DNA from 2 places in the Hyphomicrobium sp. 2TAF46 genome. Region 2 is predicted to be linked to the other one. Evidence: riboswitches for the same ligand, from Rfam matches in the RefSeq annotation. Region 2 holds a riboswitch; the other holds the start of a gene.
The links. A riboswitch is a leader RNA that binds a small molecule or an ion and turns the genes downstream of it on or off. The one in region 2 is predicted to bind cobalamin.
Positions count from the first base shown of each region.

Region 1: linked by a shared signal. The riboswitch ahead of cobW (cobalamin biosynthesis protein CobW) and the one ahead of AB4Z24_RS15670 (ribonucleoside-diphosphate reductase subunit alpha) in region 2 are both predicted to bind cobalamin.

Region 1 is NZ_JBFRFO010000002.1:446,619-456,072, reverse strand. It holds gene trhO (oxygen-dependent tRNA uridine(34) hydroxylase TrhO) at 1-384, shown strand, start outside; gene cobA (uroporphyrinogen-III C-methyltransferase) at 545-2,041, shown strand; gene cbiB (adenosylcobinamide-phosphate synthase CbiB) at 2,090-3,064, shown strand; gene AB4Z24_RS06015 (cobyric acid synthase) at 3,048-4,520, opposite strand; gene cobO (cob(I)yrinic acid a,c-diamide adenosyltransferase) at 4,520-5,137, opposite strand; gene cobU (bifunctional adenosylcobinamide kinase/adenosylcobinamide-phosphate guanylyltransferase) at 5,144-5,668, opposite strand; cobalamin riboswitch at 5,717-5,899, shown strand; gene cobW (cobalamin biosynthesis protein CobW) at 6,015-7,052, shown strand; gene cobN (cobaltochelatase subunit CobN) at 7,052-9,454, shown strand, end outside.
Region 2 is NZ_JBFRFO010000007.1:146,077-155,530, forward strand. It holds gene AB4Z24_RS15670 (ribonucleoside-diphosphate reductase subunit alpha) at 1-2,705, opposite strand, end outside; cobalamin riboswitch at 2,810-3,029, opposite strand; gene prpC (bifunctional 2-methylcitrate synthase/citrate synthase) at 3,125-4,309, opposite strand; gene rraA (ribonuclease E activity regulator RraA) at 4,484-4,978, opposite strand; gene AB4Z24_RS15685 (short-chain fatty acyl-CoA regulator family protein) at 5,002-6,420, opposite strand; gene aceA (isocitrate lyase) at 6,571-7,860, shown strand; gene AB4Z24_RS15695 (hypothetical protein) at 7,880-8,125, shown strand; gene AB4Z24_RS15700 (acyl-CoA thioesterase) at 8,128-8,514, shown strand; gene metE (5-methyltetrahydropteroyltriglutamate--homocysteine S-methyltransferase) at 8,547-9,454, shown strand, end outside.

The DNA of each region.
Region 1 (9,454 bases), on a different contig from region 2:
CAAAATCCCGAAACCCGAGCCTTTAACGAATTTCCCGATTACGTGAAGCGGACGCTTGCTGGCGATCCGAAACGCAAGATCGCAATGTTCTGCACGGGCGGCATCCGCTGCGAGAAGGCGAGCGCGTTTATGCTTCGCGAGGGATTTCCGAACGTCTATCAGCTCAACGGCGGCATTCTGCGCTATCTCGAACAGGTTCCGCCGGAAGAAAGCCTGTGGCGGGGAGAGTGCTTCGTTTTCGACGAACGGGTTGCCCTCGAGCACGGCGTCCGTCAGGGGCATCACACGCTCTGCTCGGAGTGCGGATTTCCGGTCAGGCTGGGGGAGGGAAGCGCCGCTGCCCTCTGTGACGACTGCGGCCAGCCACAGGCCAGCGCGAACTGACGGCGCGGGAGGCGGGCTAAATGGCCCGCAAGGCGCAGCTTCTTAACTTCTTGGTACCAAGGCCGCGGCAGAACTGGTGCTTGCTCGCCGAGCACCGAATGATGATATAGATCCTAGTGTTTCCGCTGTTCTTGGCATTCCGACCGGCCCATTTTCGCAAATGACTGTTCGCAAACCCGACGATGACAATCCGAATGCGGATCAGCGCGCGACGCTGGAGCAACTCATCCGCTGGCGGCGGGATGTGCGGCGGTTCAAGCGGGATGCCGTTCCCGATGCCCTGGTGGAGCGGCTTTTGCGGCTCGCAGATCTCGCTCCCTCGGTCGGCAACAGTCAGCCGTGGCGCATCGTCAACGTGCCATCGGCGGAATTGCGGACCAGGGTCGAAGAGAACTTCGAAGCGGCCCGGAACCGTGCCGGCAGTGGCTATAACAGCGATCAGGCGGATCTCTACTTTCGACTAAAGCTCGCAGGATTGGACGCTGCGCCCGTGCATCTCGCGATCTTTTGCGATCACGGCGTGCTGCAGGGTCACGGGCTCGGACGGCAAACGATGCCGGAGACGCTCGATTATTCCTGCGCGTGCATGGTGACGGTGCTTTGGCTTGCCGCCCGGGAAGCAGGTCTTGGCCTCGGTTGGGTATCGATCGTCGATCCTGCCGAGGTCGCGAAGATGCTTGGCGCGCCGCCCGATTGGAGGCTCGTCGGGTATCTCCTGCTCGGCTGGCCCGAAGAAGAACATCTCGATCCTGAGCTCGAGAGACATGGATGGCAGCCGCGTACAGCCTTCGAGACGCGTTATTTTACTGCGGGTGCTGCGCCACTTCTGAACAAAGCAAAGGGCACGCGGCCTGCAGAGGCAACACGTCAGGGCTCAGTTACACTCGTTGGAGCGGGACCGGGCGATCCGGAGCTTTTGACGATCAAGGCTCTTTATGCGTTGCAAGCTGCCGACGCTGTGCTGTTCGACGATCTCGTCGCCAAACCGATCCTCGATCTCGTCCGTCCCGGCGCGCGGCTGATCGATGTCGGCAAGCGAGGATATCGGAAGTCGTGCAAGCAACCCGACATCAATGCGCAAATGGTGTCGCTGGCGCGCGAGGGGCTCAATGTCGTCCGTCTCAAGTCGGGCGATCCCTTGATTTTCGGGCGCGCCGGGGAAGAGATCGAAGCGTGCGAGGCTGCCGGCATCGCGATTAGCGTCGTGCCGGGCGTGACCTCTGCTCAGGGCGCGGCGGCAAATCTCAAGGTATCGCTGACCAACCGCAATCATGCGCGCCGTTTGCAGTTCATTACGGCGCATGACCGGCACGGGGCGTTGCCCAAGGACATCGACTGGAGTGCCGTTGCCGACAGCGCCGCGACGACCGTCATCTACATGCCGAAGCGGACGCTTGCGGAACTGGCCGAGATTGCGCTCGTGCACGGACTCGATCCACAAACGCCGGCGATCGCGGTTGCGAATGCGACACGGCCGGACGAGCGTGTCTTTGCCTCAACCATCGGGGCCATTGCCGCAGCGCTTGATGCGGCGCATCCGGACGGGCCGGTGCTCGTCATGCTCGGGGAGGCTTTGCGTTATGCAACGGCGCGAGATGCGGCGAAGCAGGCGGAAGATATCGCGGTAGAGCACGGCGTTTTGCCGGAACAATCCTGAGATTGCCAGTGGTGCTCCTCTTGCTCCCCTCCATTGCGTGCAACGTCCGTGAGTGAGTCCACCACGCTTCTGGTTCTCGTCGCTGCGCTCGCGCTTGAAGCCGCCTTTGGATATCCGAATTGGATTTATCAGCGCATGGGCCATCCGGTGTCCTGGATCGGTTCGCTCATTGCGACGCTCGATCGCCGGCTCAACCGCGAGAGCGAGAGCGACGACAAGCGCCGCGTGGCGGGTATCATTGCTTTAACAATCGTTGTGGGGACCGTCGGAGCCATTGCATGGCTGGTCGAACGTCTGGCCGCGCATAGCTCATTTGGCGGCATTTTTGTTGCGATACTCGCTTCGACGTTGATTGCGAGCCGAAGCCTTTACGACCATGTCGCCGCCGTCGCACGTGCGCTTGACGAAGAGGGGCTCGCAGGCGCGCAGCGGGCGGTCGGCCGCATTGTCGGGCGCAATCCCGAGACACTCGACGAACATGGCGTCGCCCGTGCCGCGATCGAAAGCCTCGCCGAGAACGCGTCCGACGGCGTCGTCGCGCCGGTGTTCTGGTTTGCCTTTTTTGGGCTGCCGGGCCTTGCCGTTTATAAGGCGATCAATACCGCCGACAGCATGATCGGCCATCGGACGAAGCGGCATGAGGCGTTCGGATGGGCTGCGGCTCGGCTCGACGATCTCGTCAATCTGCCGGCGTCACGGCTGACGGGATTGATGTTTGCGGCAGCGGCTCTTTTCATCCGGGGTGCATCGCCGGCTGCCGCGCTCGAGGCGATGTCTCGCGATGCTTCGAAACACCGGTCGCCGAACGCAGGTTGGGCAGAAAGCGCGATGGCGGGAGCGCTGGGGTTCAAGCTCAACGGGCCGAAGGTCTATGGCGACGTACGCGTCGAGGATGCTTACATGGGCAACGGACGCCGAGAGCTGACAGCGGATGATATTCACGCGTCGCTTCGGCTGTCGGTGTTCGCATGGGGCATCATGATCGCGACGCTCTTGTTCTTCGCCGTCATTTTGCGAGGCTGAGAAGGTCGTCGACGGCGATGTGGCGCGCGAGGTGCTCGGCGAAACGGTCGAGGATGTCGTCGACTTCCGCCTCGTAGCTGGTTCCCGATGCTTCGACGCCGAATGTCGAAAGGATTGCCGCGCGCGCGGCGTCGGACGAAAAGATCCCGTGGACGTAGCATCCCGCGACCCGGCCGTCCGGCGACGTTGCGCCGTCGCTGCGGCCATCGGCAAATGTCAGGATCGGGCGCGCCGTGTCGGGTCCAACTGTCCGGCCGACGTGCATCTCGTAGCCTTGGAAGGGCGCTGCGTTCACGTTGAGCGTTCCGGTAACGGTGGCCAACGTCTTTGCGGTTTCAAATTCCGTCTCGACGTCGAGGAGGCCGAGGCCTTCGACGGTTCTTGGGGGTCCTTCGACGCCGGCAGCATCGGTGATGCGCTTGCCCAGCATTTGATAGCCGCCGCAAAGTCCGAGCACGTGTCCACCCCGCCGGACGTGAGCCTTGATGTCGATATCCCAGCCTTCGGTGCGGAGGGCGGCGAGATCGTCGATCGTTGCCTTCGAGCCTGGCAGCAGGATGAGGTCCACGTCGGCCGGAATGGGCCGGCCGGATTCGATCATCGCGACGGCGACGCCCGGCTCGCTGCGCAACGGGTCGAGGTCGTCGAAATTCGAAATGCGCGGCAGAACGGGAACCGCGATGCGAAGCTTCACATTCGTGCCCGGTTTCGATGCTTTCGCAAGATCGCGGAGGGCGAGTGCATCCTCGGCAGGAAGCTTCCGCGCATCATTGAAGAACGGCACGAGACCGAGGGGCGCCCATCCCGTCATTTTCGCAATCGCCGTCATGCCGTCGGCGAAGAGGGCGGGATCGCCGCGCATTTTGTTGACGATGAAGCCGCGGATCATTGCTGCGTCGTCCCGTTCAAGGACGCGCTCTGTTCCGACGAGGCTGGCAATGACGCCACCGCGATCGATGTCGCCGATCAGGACGACCGGCACACCGGCCGCGCGCGCGAAGCCAAGGTTTGCAATATCGTTCTTGCGGAGATTGATTTCCGACGCGCTGCCCGCGCCTTCGACGAGGACGAAATCGGCTTCGGCCCTCAGGTGTTCGAAGCTTTCGAGGACCGCCGGGAGAAGCTCGCGTTTTTTGGTTTGAAACTCGCGGGCTTTGGCGGATCCGATCATTCTGCCCTGTACGACGATCTGGGCGCCTGTCTCGCTTTCGGGTTTCAGAAGAACGGGGTTCATGTGAACCGATGGCGCGACGCGGGCCGCGCGCGCCTGGAGTGCCTGCGCGCGGCCTATCTCGCCGCCATCGGCCGTCACCGCGGCATTGTTCGACATGTTCTGCGGCTTGAACGGCACGACGGGAATGCCGCGGTTCGCGAGGAGACGGCAGAGGCCAGCCACCATCAGCGATTTACCGACGTCCGAGCCGGTACCTGAAAACATCAGGGCGCGCGCTGGCATTAGAACTCGATGCCTTCCTGCGCTTTGATGCCGGCCGCGAAGTGATGCTTCACGGCGGCCATTTCGGTCACGCCGTCGGCGAGCGCGATCAGTTCCGGCTTGGCGTTGCGGCCCGTCGCGACGATGTGGAGATCGGGTCGGCGGGCACGTAGCGTTTCGATGACCTCGTCGAGCGGAAGGTAGTCGTAGCGAAGCGCGATGTTGATTTCGTCGAGGATGAGAAGGCGGATGGACGGATCCGCCATCAACTCTTTCGCTTTCGTCCAGGCGCGCTCGGCCGCCGCAATGTCGCGCGCCTTGTCCTGGGTTTCCCAGGTGAAGCCTTCGCCCATCGTGTGCCAGGAAACCTGATCGCCGAACTTGCTAAGCGCATCGCGTTCCCCGGTCGTCCATGCGCCTTTGATGAACTGCACGACGCCGACGCGCCAGCCGTGTCCGAGCGCGCGCAAGACTAAGCCAAAGGCGGCCGTCGACTTGCCTTTGCCGGGACCAGTGTGAACGAGGAGAACACCCTTCTCGATCGCCTTGGAGGCGACCTCGGCATCTTGCACGGCTTTGCGCTTCGCCATCTTTGCCCGGTGGCGTTCGGCTTCGCTGTCCGTCGGTTCGCTGGTCACGTTGCTTCAGCCTTTCAAATTTAGAGGCAGGCCCGCGGCGACAAAGACGACCTTGTCCGCGACGGCTGCGATTTTCTGGTTGAGACGTCCGGCCTCGTCGCGGAAGGCACGCGCCAGAGCATTCTCCGGCACGATGCCGAGACCGACTTCGTTCGAAACGATGACGCAGGGCGCAATGCGCTTCGAAAGAGCTTTGATCAATTCTTCGGTCGCATCCGGAACCGAATGTTCCGCGTGCATCAAATTCGAAACCCACAAGGTCAAGCAGTCGACGAGCGACGGCAGCTCGGACGTCCGGTTTGCCAAAGTGCCGGCGATATCGAGCGGCGTTTCGTGCTGAACCCAGCCGGTGCTTCGGCGGCTTTTATGCTGTTTGATCCGCTCATTCATCTCGCCGTCGAAAGCTTCGGCCGTGGCAATGTAGGCCCAGGGTCCGGGCAGGCTTGTCACAAGGCGTTCGGCGTACAGGCTTTTGCCCGAGCGCGCCCCACCGAGAACCAATGTCAACTGTGGCAGGGGTGGCGTCGGCATGGGCTACTTTCGGGGCGTTTTCGGCGATTGACGAAGCATAGGCGCTCACTTATCGATGGTGAGGACGGTCCCTCGCAAGAGGGTTCAAAGGGAATGCGGTATCAACTCCGCAGCTGCCCCCGCAACTGTTAGCGGTGAGCGCTGGCGATATGGCCACTGGACGATGTCCGGGAAGGTCGTCAGACGCTGAGACCCGTGAGCCAGGAGACCTGCCGTCTCAGATCGTTTTTCCAGCCGTCGCCGGTGGGGCGAGAAAGGTTAACATGCACTTCAGCATCCTTCGCGCACATCATTGCGCACCAATCCAACATGCGCCTCATGTCCACGGAACCTCGGAGTTCTGCCAATGAGCGTCCGCAAGGTCCCTGTCACAATCGTCACGGGTTTTCTCGGCGCTGGTAAGACGACGCTCGTGCGCCACGCAATCGAGAACGCCGAGGGCCGCCGCTTAGCGTTGATCGTCAACGAATTCGGCGACGTCGGCGTCGACGGCGCTATTCTTCGTTCGTGCGGCATCGCGAATTGCCCTGAGGAAAACATCGTCGAGCTGACGAACGGCTGCCTCTGCTGCACCGTTGCCGACGATTTCGTGCCGACGCTCGAGGCGCTGCTATCGCGAAATCCGCCGCCCGAGCACATCATCGTCGAGACGTCGGGGCTCGCACTCCCCAAGCCGCTGGTCAAAGCTTTCGAGTGGCCGGACATACGCAATCGCGTGACGGTCGACGGCGTCGTCACCGTCGTTGACGGGCCGGCGGTGAAGGCCGGACGGTTCGCAGACGATCCGGTGAAGGTCGCGGCGCAACGCGCGGCCGACCCGTCCGTCGATCACGAAAATCCGCTGGAGGAAGTCTACGAGGATCAGCTTCTCTGTGCCGATCTCGTTGTCTTGAACAAGACCGATCTCTTGTCGGCTGAAGAGGCGGATCAGATCACGGAAGAGATCCGAGCCGGCGTTCCGCGCGCCATCAAGATCGTCGCGACGCGCGAGGGCCGCGTTCCTGCGAGCGTGTTGCTTGGTCTTTCGGCGGCTGCCGAGAACGATCTGGCCGCCCGTCCCTCGCATCATGACAACGAGCCGGACCACGACCACGACGATTTCGAGACGTTCATTGTCGACGTTCCGCCGCTGGCGTCGCCCGCCGATCTCGCGTCGCGCGCCAAGGCCATTGCCAATGCCCACGACGTGCTACGCATCAAAGGCTTTGCGGCGATCGACGGCAAGCCAATGCGGCTCCTATTGCAGGGCGTCGGCGAACGCGTGGATACGCGGTACGAGCGCGCTTGGCGGGACGATGAGCCACGACTTGGAAAGCTCGTCGTCATCGGCCAGAAGGGGCTCGACCGTGAAGGCATCACCAGGACTCTGACAGGCGCGGCCTAATGCATATCGTCGTTCGCGAGAGCCGGGATCTCGATGAGGCCGCCGTGCCTCAGGATCTCGGACTTGCGCCCGCCGATATCGTGTTTCTTTCGTTTTCGGATTCCGACCTGGCGATGGCGGCGGCGGCGTTTCGTTCGGTTGCCGCCGATGCGCGGCCGAGCCTCCGCGTCGCCAATCTCAATGCGCTCAGGCATCCGATGTCGGTCGATCTTTTCGCCGACACAACGCTTGCCGGTACGAAGGCCGTGCTCATCAGGTTGCTCGGCGGCCTCGATTATTGGCGCTATGGCGGCGAGCAATTCGGGAAGCGCTGCCGCGACCTCGGAATTGCCTTGGCCATCGTGCCGGGCGACGGTCGCCCCGACATACGGCTTGCCGCGCTTTCCACCATCGATGCCGAGGATCTGACGCGGCTCGGCGCCCTTCTCGATCAAGGCGGCGTCGAGAACACGCGGGCGGCGCTGCAGGGGGTGTTGTCCCGGGCTGAGCATAGTCGCGCGAACATTCCGACGCCGTCCATCATTCCGAGCTTCGGCATCTATCGGGAAAGCGCGCTGGGGACGGCCGACATTGGAACGGCGGCTGTCGTCTTCTATCGCTCGCATTTGCTTGCCGGTGACGTTGCGCCGATCGACGCGCTGATCGATGCTCTCGATCATCGCGGCCTCGCAACGACGGCCCTCTATGTGCCGAGTCTCAAGGCGCCCGAGGCGGCGGCGTGGCTCGGCAACGAACTCTCCCGAGTGCGCCCGAGCATCGTCATTAACGCAACGGCGTTCGCAGCGCGCGATGGAGCTGAGGGATCTCCGCTCGGCCGGTGCGATTGTCCGGTTCTGCAAGTGGCGCTCGCGAATGCGTCGCGGGCGGCGTGGGAAAATTCGCAGCGCGGGCTCGGCGCATCCGATCTCGCAATGCACGTCGTTCTGCCGGAACTCGACGGCCGGCTTTTTTCGGGCGTCGTTTCGTTCAAGGAAGAGGACGATCTCGGCAGCGATTTGGGGATGTCGCTCTTCCGGCATGCGTCTTACGGGACGGGTGTTGAACACGTCGCGGATCTTGCCGCTGGTTGGGCGCGATTGAAAACGTCGCCTCGGAATACGCGCCGCGTGGCGTTGCTGCTCTCGACCTATCCTGGGCGGCCCGATCAGATCGCGCACGCCGTTGGGCTCGACGGGCTCGCCAGCGCCTGCAAGATCGCAGCGGGGTTGCGCGACGAAGACTACGCGATTTCCGGCGCGCCGGCGGAAGGGAAAGATCTTGTTCGGCGGCTTGGCTCCGATGCGCAGCAGATGCGTTGGTCGGTCGAAGAATATCGTGCTGCCTTCGCTCAGCTCCCGGAGGCTTTTCGCGACAGTGTGACGGCGGCTTGGGGCGAACCGGAAGCCGACAGCTTTGCCGTCGACGGTGCGTTTTCGTTCCGTGCTGCGGAGTTCGGAAATTTCCTGATCGGACTGCAGCCGGAGCGCGGGCAGGTTCAGGACCGGAAAGCGCAATATCACGATCCATCGACGCCGCCGCGCCATAGCTATGTCGCGTTCTATCTCTGGCTCAGACACGTTGCGAAGATCGATGCGCTGATCCATCTCGGGGCGCACGGCACGCTCGAATGGCTGCCGGGCAAGGCGATCGCGGGAAGCGACGCCTGCGCGCCGCGAGCGTTGCTCGGGCCAGTGCCGATGATCTATCCGTTCATCGTCAACGATCCGGGCGAAGCCGCGCAGGCCAAGCGCAGGCTTGCCGCCGTGACGCTCGGGCATCGTCCGCCGCCAATGGTCGAAGCCGGACTTTCCGGCCCGTTAAGTGATCTCGAACAGCTCGTCGATGAATTCTCGTCCGCTGATGGTTTAGATCCCCGGCGGCGAAAGGCTTTGTCGGGACAGATCGTCGATGCGGCTTTTCGCGCCGGGATCGCGGAGCGCTGTGGTCTCGAAGCCGGCATGTCTCCAAGCGATGCGCTGATGCGGATCGACGCGTTTCTCTGCGATGTGAAAGAACTGGCGATCCGAGACGGCCTGCATGTGATCGATGATACCGAACTCGATGCGATCGTCCGTGCGCTGGACGGAAAGTTCATCGAGCCGGGACCGGCGGGCGCGCCGAGCCGCGGGCGATCCGATGTTCTGCCTACCGGTCGCAATCTTTATAGCGTCGATCCGCGTAGCGTGCCGACGCCGACCGCATGGGCGAACGGCAGGCGCGCCGCCAAGGCTATTCTCGATCGGTATGTCGGCGATCACGGCGATTGGCCACGCGCGATCGTGCTCGACCTTTGGGGCAGCGCGACGCTGCGCACGGGCGGGGAAGAGCTTGCGACGGCGCTGGCTTTGCTCGGCGTCCGGCCCGTGTGGGATCATCGGTCCTATCGCGTTACGGGGATCGAAACAGAAGCACTGGCGGAACTC
Region 2 (9,454 bases):
TAATAGGTCGTCTTGAGGCCGCGCTCCCATGCGAGGCGATAAAGCGTATCGAGCTTTCGGCCATTGGGCGCCGCGATGTAAAGATTGAGCGACTGACCCTGGTCGATCCATTTTTGCCGGCGTGCTGCTGCATCAACCAGCCAATGGGCATCGACTTCGAACGCGGTGGCATAAAGCTCTTTGAGATCATCCGGGACGCGGTCGATCGTGCCGAGCGAACCGTCGAAGTACTTGAGGTCCGACACCATCACCTCGTCCCAAAGACCGCGCGCCTTGAGATCGCGAACCAGGAACGCATTCACGACTGTAAAGTCGCCCGACATGTTGGATTTGACGTAAAGATTGCGGAACGTCGGTTCGATCGACTGCGCCACGCCGCAGATGTTCGAGATCGTCGCGGTGGGTGCAATGGCCATGACGTTCGAATTGCGCATTCCGGTCGTCCGCACGCGATCGCGAAGTGTGGCCCAGTCCCGTGTGGCGGACGTGTCGAGCCGAAGATCTGCACCGCGCGCGTCGCCAAGAAGGTCGATGGAATCGATCGGAAGGATGGCCTTGCTCCACAGAGACCCTTCGAACGACGGATAACGGCCGCGTTCCGCTGCGAGATCAACCGACGCCGAAATGGCGTTATAGCTGATCGCCTCCATACTGCTATCGGCAAAGGCTACGGCATCATCCGAGCCATAGGGAATGCGAAGCGCATGCAGCGCATCCTGGAACCCCATGAGCCCGAGACCAACCGGACGATGACGAAGGTTCGAGCGCCGCGCTTCCGGGATCGTGTAGAAATTGATGTCAATGACATTGTCGAGCATGCGCATCGCCGTCTTGACGGTGCGCGCAAGTTTCTCGTGATCGAGACCTTGCGGCGTTACATGGGCGGAGAGATTGATCGAACCCAGGTTGCAGACTGCAACCTCGTCGTTTGAGGTGTTAAGCGTAATTTCCGTGCAAAGATTCGACGAGTGCACGACGCCGCAATGCTGCTGAGGCGAGCGCAGGTTGCATGGGTCCTTGAACGTGATCCACGGATGACCGGTCTCGAAGAGCATGGTCAGCATCCTCCGCCAGAGATCGACCGCGCGGACGCGCCGCGCGATCTTCATCTCCATGCGCTCGGCTTTCTTCTCATACTCTTCGTAACGCGCCGCGAACGCCGTGCCGTAGAGATCGTGAAGATCCGGAACTTCATCCGGAGAGAAAAGCGTCCAGGCTCCGTCTTCTGCGACGCGCTTCATGAAAAGATCAGGGATCCAGTGCGCCGTATTCATATCATGCGTGCGCCTGCGGTCGTCGCCGGTATTCTTCCGGAGATCCAAAAACTCTTCGATGTCGATGTGCCAAGTTTCGAGATAGGCGCAGACCGCACCTTTGCGCTTGCCGCCCTGATTGACCGCGATCGCGGTATCGTTGGCGACTTTCAGGAACGGCACGACGCCCTGGCTTTCTCCGTTCGTACCCTTGATGTGCGCACCAAGACCTCGCACCCGCGTCCAGTCGTTGCCGAGACCGCCGGAGTATTTGGCGAGAAGCGCATTGTCCTTGATCGACTTGAAGATGCCATCGAGATCGTCCGGCACCGTCGTCAGGAAACACGAAGACAATTGCGGACGCGGGGTTCCGGAATTGAAAAGCGTCGGCGTGGAGCACATGAAGTCGAACGAAGATATGAGATCATAGAAGGCAATAGCCTTCTCCTCGCGGTCGATCTCACGCACCGCAAGACCCATGGCGACACGCATGAAGAAGGCTTGCGGCAGCTCGAAGCGGATACCGTGCGTCTGCAGGAAATAGCGATCGTAAAGCGTCTGCAGACCAAGGTACTGGAAGATGCCGTCGCGCTCGGGCTTCAGCGCGCGTCCGAGACGCACCAGATCAAAGCGCGCCAGTTCCGGATCGAGCAGCTCGGCGGCGATGCCTTTCGCGACGAACGCCGCGAAGTACTCGGGGTAACGCGCCGCCATTTCCGATTGACGCGCCGACTCTTCACGGCCGGTCACGAACGACAGCGCTTCGCTGCGCAAACGATCCATCAGCAATCGCGCCGCGACGAAGGTATAGTTCGGCTCCGTTTCAATGAGCGTCCGTGCGGCAAGCACAGGCGCTTCCGCCAACTCATCGACCGTTATGCCGTCGTAGAGATTGCGTTGGGTCTCGGAAAGCACAGCTTCCGCCGATACATCCTGCAAGTCTTCGCAGGCTTCGGCGATCAGCAGACGCAACCGGTCTTCGTTGAGTGGAGAAAGACATCCATCCCGCGTCTTGACGTTGATCGACGGAACAGATTCCGCCTTCGAGACTTCCACGGCCGCAGCACGCTCGCGTGCGCGCTCTTCACGATAAAGGACGTAGGCGCGCGCAACCTTGTGGTTCTCGCTGCGCATCAGCGCAAGCTCGACCTGATCCTGGATCTCTTCGATATGGAACGTGCGGCCCTGAGCCCCGCGGCGCGTCAGCGCCGCAACGATCTGCTCGGTCAATCCCTCGACGGTCTCGTGAACGCGCCTTGACGCCGCCGCGCGGCCGCCTTCTACGGCAAGGAATGCCTTGGTGAGCGCTACGGTGATCTTGCGAGCGTCGAATGGAGTCACGCCGCCGTTGCGCCGGATGACCTGGAACATCTGTTCCGTAGAGGCCTTCGGTGCGCCGATACCCGAAACGTGGTTGGATTGAGAGCTTCGTGCTTCGATTACGATAGACATCGGCAAACCCCTGAATAATAGGGGGCTTGGGCCGCATGGTACGCGCATTCATCCACGCGCGATGGCGGGATGAACCAATCCATCAGGACACCCCGCCCGAGGACGTGAAAACACCATCACAGGCAGGTCTCCTGACTCGCGGGTCGTTGTTCTCTGTCTGGCCTTCCCGATGCGCAGAGCATCAGTGACCTTTGTCCGACAGGAACTCGCCGCTCACAGTTGCGGGGGCAGTCCCGGGATTGCACCGCTGGAAAAGCGACGCTCACCGGGTTCCCTCTTAGCGCTGAATGTTGAAGTCCAGCGACCTATGATGTCCTCATTAAGACAGATTCCACTGACCATACGCAATATGTGGTGCCGCGGATTTTAAAGTTACCCCAGGTCTTGTTGCGTTTCTCCAAGGGCAAGACGTCGCGCACTCACGCGGCGCGCCAGCGGGAAGGCATTCCACGCTCGGAAAGCGCGACGAAGGCTCGGCTTTCCGGGCCGACGTAGTTGGCAGTCGGACGAATGATCTTGTTGTCCTCCCGTTGTTCGATGATGTGAGCGCTCCAACCGGCAATACGAGCCATTGCGAAAATCGGCGTGAACATCGAAGCCGGGATGCCGAGAAGATCGTAAAGCACGGCGCTGTACCAATCGACATTGGCAAACATGTTCTTGGAGTCCGCCATGACGACCTCAATCCGTTCGGCGATGGACATCACCTTGTGATCGTTCGAGCGATCGGCCAGCTCATTCGCCAACGTACGCAGAACTTCGGTGCGCGGATCCGAAATCCGGTAAACCGGATGGCCGAACCCCATCACGACCTGCTTATTGGCCACGCGGTTGCGCACATCGACCTCAGCTTCATCCGCCGTCCGATAGCGCACGATAACCTCGTATGCGGCCTGATTGGCACCGCCGTGCTTGGTGCCACGCAGCGCACCAATAGCGCCGGTGATTGCGGAATAGAAATCGGAACCCGTCGCAGCAATCGAGCGCGCGGTGAACGTCGATGCGTTGAACTCATGCTCGCCGTAAAGCACCAGTGAAGCCTGTAACGCGCGGACTTGATGGTGGTGCGACTCCCGTCCGTGCAAGAGCGTGAGGAAATGTCCGGCAACGGTGTCGTCGTCCGTCTCGACGTCGATGCTGCGCCCGCTGCCCGAGAAATGATACCAGTAGAGCAACATCGAAGGCGCCGATGCGATCAAGCGATCCGCAATCGCGCGCGCGTTCTCGGCCTTATGATCTGGCGCTTCCGCAAAGACGCATCCAAGCGCTGATACGCCCGTGCGCAAGACGTCCATCGGGTGCGCCGCGGCTGGCAGAGCTTCGAGCGCGCGACGCACCGCGAGCGGAAGATTGCGCTGCGAACGCAACTTCCTTTGATACGTCGCGAGCTCTTCCGCAGATGGCAGCGTGCCATGAACGAGGAGATGCGCAACTTCTTCGAACGAGCACCCCAGCGCCAGGTCGCGAACGTCATAGCCGCGGTACCTGAGATGATCACCACCGGGAATAACCGAGGATACGGCGGTCGAGCCGGCAACTATACCCGAGAGTGCAACCGATTTTTTCTGAGCCGGTCGTTCAAGATTCGCGAGATCAGAAGCCATCGATGTTCTCCATGAGCTGTCGTGACGTTGGGCAAAATTGCCAGCCGCAACCGCCGGGGGCGTATGCGTTTCACGAAGTACAAGCGACGGCGACGATTTACGAAAGCGCTGAAAATGCGAAGATTTGCGAAGCCGGCCCGGTAAATCGGCAAACAGAAGAAGAGCACACGCTTACTACGCGGTCAGTTCTTTGCCTTGCTCAGACGTCAGGATGACGACACCATCCTCGTCGCCAATGACGATGTCGCCAGCGTTTATCGCCGTACCCGCGATGGTTATTGGAATATCGCGCGTGCCTTCACCACGGCGGGTCGAACGGCGCGGCGTCGCCCCGAGCGCTTTGATTGCGATATCCAGCGTCTTCAGCGCGGCGATATCGCGTACGCACCCACTGATGACGACGCCTTCCCAGCCATTTGCGACCGCGTCTCTTGCGATCATGTCTCCCAGCAGCGCGCAACGGTTGCTCGCGCCACCATCGACGACGAGAACCTTGCCGTGACCAGGAGTTGCGAGCGTTTCCTTGATGCGCGAGTTGTCTTCAAAGCATTTGATCGTGACGGCGAAACCGCGAAAGCGCGTTCTGCCGCCGAAATCGAGAAGATCAGGACTTAATACGCGTGCCTCGTCGCCGAAACGGTCGCTGATATCGGTCGTCGCTGAAAGCATCGCAATCTCTCGACTGGCAGGAATTAGATAACGGGATAGGGCGTGAAACGGCGCTCGTTCTCATCGACGGCAGTTCGGCGCCCGATCGGAGGGAACGCGCGCTGCGGACAATTCGGCCGCTCGCACACCTTGCAGCCAGCACCAATTGGAACTGCCGCCTCAGCGTCAGAAAGGTCGAGTCCCTTCGCATAAACAAGGCGGCCTGCGTGGCTCAAGTCACAGCCAAGACCGATCGCAAAGGTCTTAACCGGGGCCCCGTAGCCGCCGTGCCCGCGCGAAACGGTGCGAGCAATCCAAAGATAGGTCCGCCCGTCGGGCATTCGCGCGAGCTGGGTCAGAATGCGGCCCGGCGTTGAGAACGCCTCATAGACGTTCCACAGCGGGCAAGAACCGCCGACGCGCGAGAAGTGGAAATCCGTGGCCGACTGCCGTTTTGAAATGTTTCCGGCACGATCGACGCGAACGAAAAAGAAAGGAACGCCGCGCGCGTCCGGACGCTGCAAGGTACTCAGGCGGTGGCAGACCGTTTCAAAGCCGACACCGAACCGCTGTCCCAGTAGATCGATATCGTATCGTATCGCTTCCGCTGCTTCGAGAAATGGCTTGTAGGGCATCAAAAGCGCGCCGGCAAAGTGGTTGGCGAGACCGATGCGCGCCAGGCGCGAAGTCTCTTCGCTGCCCGACGCAGCATCCTCGGCGAGCGCGTCGAGAACCTCCCCCATCTCGATGAAGGCGAGCTGCGTCGCCATCTCGAACGCCTGTTGTCCGGGAGAGAGATTTGCTGCGAGTTCGAGCGTTCGCCGTGCGCGATGGAACCGGCGTTGCGGCGAGAGCGCATCGGTCGCGGGCGCGACGATGACATCGACGCTGTGCTTGACGCGAAGATAGTCCTTGAGCCCGGACGCCACGTCGCCGACGATGAGCTTCGCACGCCCAAACAGTTTCTCGGCTGCTTCATCCAACTCGGCGATGTAGTTGTGGTGCGCGTAAAAATAATCGCGTACCTGCTCGTAGGGCATCAGAGGCGCGGGCTCGATGTCGCTCGCCTCAAGTCCAAAACGTGATGCGAGCGCATCGGCGCGCTCAGATGCTTGCTGGCCGCGCGTGTGCAGAGCGACCAGCGCACGCCCAATGGCCGGCATGTTCGATGCGATCTCGCGAATTTCAGTCAACGCGATCTGCTCGCCAAGCCCCGGATCGGCCAACACTTCTTTCAGGTCGGCAATCAATCGCGCCTCTTCGTCTTCCGAGAAGAGCTGCACGTCGACGCCGAACACGGCGTTGATTTTGAGCAGAATCGGAACCGTCAGCGGCCGCTGATTTTTTTCGAGCTGATTGAGATAGCTAGGAGAGAGCTCCAGCGCCCTAGCCAAGGCGACCTGCGTCAAGCCACGCTCCTCACGCAGCCGTTTCAGGCGGACACCCATGAAGGCTTTTCTCATGCCTGCCTCCGCATTCGCAAAATTCGCAAATTCGCAGCCATGCCCTCGCAAATCTCCGCAAATTCAGGCGTTTCGCGCGTTTCAATAATGCGGATATTGCGAATATCGGATCATTTGGCAAGCGAGGATCAAGCCATGAAGACGTCGGAAATGATTCAACTCGGGATCGACGCCGCCCCCGACCGGTTCCATGGCATCGAGCGGCCGTACTCGGTTGACGACGTCAAAAAACTGCGGGGCTCCGTCCCGATCCGTCACACGCTCGCGGACCTCGCCGCCAAGCGCCTCTGGCATCTTCTGAATGCCGAGCCTTTCGTCCACGCGCTCGGCGCCGTCACCGGCAACCAGGCGATGCAGATGGTGCGCGCCGGCCTGAAGGCGATTTACCTTTCCGGATGGCAGGTCGCAGCTGACGCCAACACGGCGAGCGCCATGTATCCCGATCAAAGCCTTTACCCGGCGAACGCCGGGCCGGAGCTGGCGCGTCGCATCAATCGGACACTTCAGCGCGCCGATCAGATCGAGCACATGGAAGGCAAGACAAGCGTAGCCACTTGGTTCGCACCAATTGTCGCCGATGCGGAAGCAGGTTTCGGTGGACCGCTCAACGCCTTTGAGATCATGAAGGCTTACATCGAGGCTGGTGTCGCCGGCGTGCACTTCGAGGATCAGCTAGCATCGGAAAAAAAGTGCGGGCACCTTGGCGGCAAGGTCTTGATCCCGACCGCCGCGCACATCCGAAATCTCGTCGCAGCCCGGCTCGCCGCTGATGTCATGGGCGTCGCGACCCTCATCATCGCCCGCACCGACGCGGAATCGGCGAAACTCATCACCTCAGACATCGATGAACGCGACCGGGAATTCATCGTCAAGGGCGAGCGCACGCCGGAAGGCTTCTACACATTGCGCCACGGCGTCGACGCCTGCATCGCGCGTGGCCTCGCATATGCGCCCTACGCCGATCTATTGTGGTGGGAGACGTCTACGCCGAACCTAACCGATGCGCGCCGTTTCGCCGAAGCGGTACATGCGAAGTTCCCCGGCAAGAAGCTCGCCTACAATTGCTCGCCATCCTTCAACTGGCAGAAGAAGCTCGATCCCGCGACCATCGCCAAGTTCCAAAGAGAGCTCGGCGCCATGGGCTACAAGTTCCAGTTCGTCACGCTTGCCGGATTCCATCAGCTGAACCACGGCATGTTCGAATTGGCGCGTGGCTATCGCGATCGTGGCATGGCCGCCTATTCCGAACTGCAACAAGCGGAATTTGCAAGCGAAGCCGATGGCTACACGGCAACGCGCCATCAGCGCGAGGTCGGCACAGGCTATTTCGATGCCGTGTCGCTTGCCATAACTGGCGGCAAATCCTCGACGACCGCGATGTCGGAATCAACTGAAACCGCACAGTTTCACGCCGAACAGCTGGTTCCCGCAGCGGAATAGAGCGACAGGAGCAAATTCCTTGAAATCAGCGGACATAATTCAAATGGTCGAACCCTTCAACGGACCCAAGACTCAGGATGTCGACGTCGCCATTCGCAAGGTTGCCGACACGCTCCACAGGCTCAATCTGCAAATCCATCAAGCCGTCGAGGCCGGTGCTTCCATCGAGTTGATGCGGGCGCACCGCGTTCACAATGGGCGCGGCCAGTGGGGCGATCAGATGGTTCCGATCGTCAGGGTTCCGGACGCTCCCACAAAGGAATGAGCATGTCCCTCGATCAGGCAGAAACGCGCTTCGCCGAAATCGTGTTTCCCGAGCAGGCTAATCACTACGGCACGCTGTTCGGGGGCACGGCTCTCAATCTGATGAGCAAGGCCGCGGCCATCGCCGCCGCGCGCCGGGCCGGCGGCAGCGTCGTGATGGCGCGATCAGACCGTGTCGATTTCCACATGCCCGTCGCGGTCGGCCAGCTCGTCGAGCTTGTCGCTCGCGTCGAACGTGTTGGACGCAGCTCGATGACCGTCAGTGTCGAAGTCGTCGCCGAAACGCTCGGCAAGAAAGATCGCAAGGTCGCGATGCGCGGCAGCTTCGAGATGGTCGCCGTCGATGAAAACGGGCGGCCGTTGGCCATAGCACCACCGAACGCCGAATAATTCCCCTTAAATCTCCCGAAAGGCAAACGCCCATGGTTCAATCTGCAAACCTTGGCTTCCCCCGCATTGGCCTAAAGCGCGAGCTGAAAAAGGCCACGGAAGCTTACTGGAAAGGCGAAATCGATTATGTGACGCTCCGCAAGACCGGAGCAGAGCTACGTGAACGCCATTGGCGTCTGCAACGGGACGCCGGCATCGAGGTCATTCCCTCGAACGATTTCTCATTCTACGACCAAGTCCTCGACACCACCGCGATGGTCGGTGCCATACCGCCGCGGTATCGCACTAGCGGCGCTGCGAACGGCGGGCGGATTGCGTCGTCGGCACGCACCGCGAATGCCTACGCGATGATGGCTGATGTTGCCGAGACCGCCGAGATTCTTGGCTCCGTCGATCTCGATACCTATTTCGCCATGGCGCGGGGATCGGCCGCCGCGCCCGCAATGGAAATGACGAAGTGGTTCGATACGAACTATCACTACATCGTACCTGAGTTTTACGAGGGGCAGGAATTCCGCCTCGCCTCGCGCAAGCCGATCGATGAATTCAAGGAAGCCAAAGCGCTCGACATCCATACGCGTCCGGTTCTGATCGGACCCGTGACCTATCTTTCCCTTGGCAAGGCCAAGAGCCCCGATCTTGAGCCGCTCACCCTTCTCAATCGTCTGCTTCCTGTCTACAGCGAAGTACTTGCAGACCTCGCTGATGCTGGTGCCGACTGGGTGCAAATCGACGAGCCGATTCTTGCGCTCGATTTGTCCGATGCCCAGCGAGAGGCGCTTGGTGTTGCATATCAGGCCCTCACCCGCGGTCGCGTGAAAATTCTGCTCGCGACGTATTTCGAAAAGCTCGACGATAATTTGGCGCTCGCGGCCTCACTTCCTGTGCAAGGGCTTCATGTCGATCTCGTACGCGCGCCTGAGCAGCTCGATGCCGTTTT